2 regions of the Telluria sp. AC161 genome follow, and region 2 is predicted to be linked to the other one. Evidence: predicted binding sites of a transcription regulator. Region 2 holds the regulator's gene; the other holds the start of a gene.
The links. The regulator NrdR, encoded in region 2, represses ribonucleotide reductase genes. The targets are predictions, from matches to a motif close to CACNANATNTNGTG.
Positions count from the first base shown of each region.

Region 1: a site for NrdR is predicted at 1,085-1,098, ahead of ACZ0AJ_RS16740 (ribonucleoside-diphosphate reductase subunit alpha). Genes of this name have one in related genera too.

Region 1 is NZ_OZ409861.1:3,756,565-3,758,962, reverse strand. It holds gene ACZ0AJ_RS16745 (sigma-54-dependent transcriptional regulator) at 1-873, shown strand, start outside; gene ACZ0AJ_RS16740 (ribonucleoside-diphosphate reductase subunit alpha) at 1,370-2,398, shown strand, end outside.
Region 2 is NZ_OZ409861.1:1,060,493-1,062,890, reverse strand. It holds gene ACZ0AJ_RS04775 (PilW family protein) at 1-183, opposite strand, end outside; gene pilV (type IV pilus modification protein PilV) at 180-707, opposite strand; gene nrdR (transcriptional regulator NrdR) at 811-1,278, opposite strand; gene glyA (serine hydroxymethyltransferase) at 1,352-2,398, opposite strand, start outside.

The DNA of each region.
Region 1 (2,398 bases), 2.7 Mb from region 2:
GCCGTGAACTGCGGCGCGATTCCCGAAACGCTGATGGAGGCCGAGTTCTTCGGCTACCGCAAGGGCGCGTTCACAGGCGCATCCGATGAACGTGACGGCTTCTTTCAGGCGGCCAACGGCGGCACGCTGATGCTCGACGAGGTGGCCGACCTGCCGCTGGCGATGCAAGTGAAACTGCTGCGCGCGATCCAGGAGCGGCGCGTGCGCAAGATTGGTGCGACGGTCGAGGAGCCGGTCGACGTGCGCATCATCAGCGCGACCCACCAGGACCTGGCCCGCTGCGTCGAGACGGGCAAGTTCAGGCAAGACCTGTTCTACCGGCTGAACGTGATCGAGCTGGGCTTACCGCCGCTGCGCGAGCGCCTGGACGATCTGGCGCCACTGGTGGGCGGCATCCTGCAGCGCCTGGCCGGGGCAGGGCAGGCCACGCTCGGGGCCGGGGTATTGGATGCGCTGCGGGCATATTCGTTCCCCGGCAATGTGCGCGAGCTGGAAAACGTGCTGGAGCGGGCGCTGGCGTTTGCCAACGATGGCGTGATCGAAGTGGGCGATTTGTCGCTCAAGGCGGCGCGGCCGATCGAACCGGCGCGGGCGGAACTTGCGCCGCCGGCGGTCACGCCGCCCGTTGCCGCGGCGCCAGTCGCTCCGGCCGCACCGGTCACACCAACGGTATCGGCGCCGCCGGGCGTCGGCCCTGCCGAATTGCCCGCCAACCTGCCCGAATACCTGGAGCAGGTCGAACGCGACATCATCGGCCGCGCCCTGCAGCAAACCCAGTTCAACCGGACCCAGGCCGCCAGCCTGCTCGGCATCAGTGTCCGCCAGTTGCGCTATCAGATGCAGAAGCTGGACATCAGCGCGCCGGACGATTGACGGCTGGTCTGCAGCCGGGCGGCGGTCCCGCGGCCCGGTCATTTCCCCACGGTTTTTTTAAGGTTAGTAGTCGCTTACCGCGTACTCCCCGTCCTTATGGCGACTCTCGAAAGTCAAGGCTCGCACGCGATAAAAGTAAAAATTTTGGACGTTTATTTACTTGCCTGTACCGCAAACGAGGTACTACAATTAGTCTGATATCAACGCCCGGCACTAGATATAGTGGTAGTGACTGAAAAGGCACCAGGATTGCGGGCTGCGGCGAGTTGTTCATACGTTGTCCACAAGTTGCACACAAACTTATCCATCGATCGGTTAATGAAGCACTTGTCGACACGCATTATTTACTGATTCTTACCCTGCTTCTCTGGTTTGCCACCACAGGCCACCGGCTGGCAGGGCATCGTTTTTTAATTTGTTGACGGACCGGGTTTGCGCACTACGGCAAGACGGTTGCCACGTAGACAACGGCGGTCCGACCGCTCCTGGAGGCGCAATGCAAACAGCACAGAATAGTTCGATCAACCAACATGTCGCCCCAGGCTCGGCGCCCGCCGGCACCACCCCGGCCGACATCGTCGCCCGCGGCGACTACCGCGTCATCCGCCGCAACGGTTCGGTGGTGGCGTTCGAGCCGCACAAGATCTCGGTCGCGATGACCAAGGCCTTCCTGGCAATCGCCGGCGGCCAGGGTGCCGTGTCGGCGCGCATCCGCGAGCTGGTCGAGCAGATGACCAACAACGTCGTCACCGCACTGGTGCGTCGCCAGCCGAACGGCGGCACGTTCCACATCGAGGACGTGCAGGACCAGGTCGAGCTGTCGCTGATGCGCTCGGGCGAACACGATGTCGCACGTGAATACGTGCTGTACCGCGCCAAGCGCATGGAAGAGCGCCGCGCCGCGAAAGAAGCCGCCGGTGGCGGTGGCGCCGTCGTCGCGCCGCAGATCCACGTTGTCGATGGCGGCGAGCGCCGCCTGCTGGACATCAACACCGTCATCGGTCTGATCGGCGCCGCCTGCGCCGGCCTCGAAAAACACGTCGACGCCGACGCGATCCTGGCCGAGACCATGAAGAACCTGTACGACGGCGTGCCGGTCGAAGAGCTGCACAAGTCGGCCATTCTGGCTGCGCGCGCGCTGATGGAAAAAGACCCGGCCTACAGCCAGGTCACCGCCCGCATCCTGCTGCACACGATCCGCAAGGAAGTCTTCGGCCGCGAAGTCGCGCAAGCCGGCGCCGCCGCCGAATACCTGACCTACTTCCCGCAATACATCGCCAAGGGCATCGCCAACGAGCTGCTCGACGAAGAACTGGGCAAGTACGACCTCGAGCGCCTGGCCAAGGCCATCGTCGCCGACCGCGACCTGCAGTTCGGCTACATCGGCCTGCAAACGCTGTACGACCGCTACTTCCTGCACGTGCGCGATGTGCGCATCGAAATGCCGCAGGCGTTCTACATGCGCGTGGCAATGGGTCTGGCCCTGCGTGAAGACGATCGCGAAGCGCGCGCCATCGAGTTCTAC
Region 2 (2,398 bases):
GAGCGCGTAACGGCCGGCGTCGTCCATCTCGGCCGCTTCGAGCAGCGCCGCATGCGCACGCGTCGCGCCAATCAGCAGCGAACCAGCCGCCAGCAGCACGGCCAGGCCAAGTGCCATCGCGACCATGAATTCGGCGATGGTGAAGCCTGCCTGACGTACGAACCAATGACGATGAATACTCATCGCGCCACCATCAGCACGAACGCCGGCAAGTCATCGTTGCCGTGCCAGCCGATCTTGATCGCCACGGCGGCATGCGCCCCGCCGCTGCATGCCCACCGATAGCGGTGGCTGGCGGCATCCCACGGGGCCGCATCGCGGCATACGGCAATGCGTCCCCCGGGAAAGCGCCGGTGCACGAGCAGGCGTGTCTCATCCAGGTCGAAAGCCGCCAGCGCCAGCGGATCGCATGCGGCAGTGCCGAAGCATGGGGCGGCGGCGACAGGCGGGCCATCGGCGACCGCGTCGTAGTCGAGCGACAGATAGGGATTGCTCCCATCGGGCAGGCTGGCCAGCGGCAGATTGGCGCCGATGCGCGCCGCCAGCGAACTTGCCAGCTGGCCCGCTTCGGCCATCAGCGCCGCCTGCTGGTGCGTGCGCTGGGCCGCCAGCTGGGCCGCCCCGGCGCCGACGATGCCGATGGCGAGCACGAACAGCGCCACCAGTACTTCGATGAGCGTAAAACCGTGGTGTGAATGGTTGCGCATGCAAGCCTCCCGATAACGAGCTACGACGTTATCAGGCCGGCTTTACGCGCCCGTGCGTCGGCGCAAGCGCAGGCCGCGCGGATCGGGGAACCTTGGAAAGGAATTAGTTGTCGAGCTTGCGCTGATGCCCGACTTCGGCCAGCGCCGCCTGGAACGAATCCAGGTCTTCGAAATTCTTGTAGACCGAGGCGAAGCGGATGTACGCGATCTTGTCGAGGCCCTTGAGCTCTTGCATCACGAGCTCGCCCACATGGCCGGTGTCGACTTCGCGCAGGCCGCTGGTGAGCAGCTTTTCTTCGATCGAGGCAACGGCCTTGTCGATGGCTTCGGCCGCCACGGGCCGCTTGCGCAATGCCAGCATCAGGCTGCCGCGCAGCTTCGACGAGGCAAACTCGGTACGGCTGCCGTTCTTCTTGACGATGATCGGCATCGACAGTTCGATGCGCTCATAGGTGGTGAAGCGCTTGTCGCACTTGCCGCAGCGGCGCCGGCGCCGGATGGCGTCCCCCTCCTCCGATACGCGGGTATCGAGGACTTGTGTATCTTCATGCTGGCAAAAGGGACATTTCATGGCGCCGGGGCTGCAATACTACGTGGAGACTATCGGGCCAGCGAACCGGCCCGGATAGACAGAGTCAGCCAGATCAGGCGGCGTAAACCGGGTACTTGCTGGTGAGTTTCTTGACTTCGCCCTTGACGCGCTCGATGGTCGCGGCGTCGTGCGGGTTGTCCAGCACGTCGGCGATCAGATTGCCCACGGTAACGGCGTCTTCTTCGACAAAGCCACGCGTCGTGAACGCCGGGCTGCCCAGGCGGATGCCCGACGTGACGAACGGCTTTTGCGGGTCGTTCGGGATGCCGTTCTTGTTGCAGGTCATGTGCGCCTGGCCCAGGATGGCTTCGGCTTCCTTGCCGGTCAGGTTCTTGGCGCGCAGGTCGACCAGCATCACGTGCGATTCGGTGCGACCCGACACGATGCGCAGGCCACGCGCGGTCAGCGTGTCGGCCAGTGCCTTGGCGTTCTTGACGACCTGCTGCTGGTAGGTCTTGAACTCAGGCGTCAGCGCTTCTTTGAACGCGACGGCCTTGCCGGCGATCACGTGCATCAGCGGGCCGCCCTGGATACCAGGGAAGATCGCCGAGTTGATGATTTTCTCGTGCTCGGCCTTCATCAGGATGATGCCGCCGCGCGGGCCGCGCAGCGACTTGTGCGTGGTCGAGGTGACGAAGTCGGCGAACGGCACCGGGTTCGGGTACTCGCCTGCAGCGATCAGGCCGGCGTAGTGGGCCATGTCGACCATGAAGTAGGCGCCGACGGCCTTGGCGACCTTGGCGATGCGCTCGAAGTCGATCTTCAGCGAGAACGCCGATGCGCCGGCGATGATCATCTTCGGCTTGTGCTCGTGCGCCTGGCGCTCGAGGGCTTCGTAGTCGATGTCTTCGTCAGCGGTCAGGCCGTACGAGACGACGTTGAACCACTTGCCCGACATGTTCAGCGGCATGCCGTGGGTCAGGTGGCCGCCTTCGGCCAGCGACATGCCCATGATCGTGTCGCCTGGTTTCAACACGGCGAAGAACACGCCTTGGTTTGCCTGCGAACCCGAGTTTGGCTGCACGTTGGCTGCTTCCGCGCCAAACAATTGCTTCAGGCGGTCGATCGCCAGTTGCTCGACGACGTCGACGTATTCGCA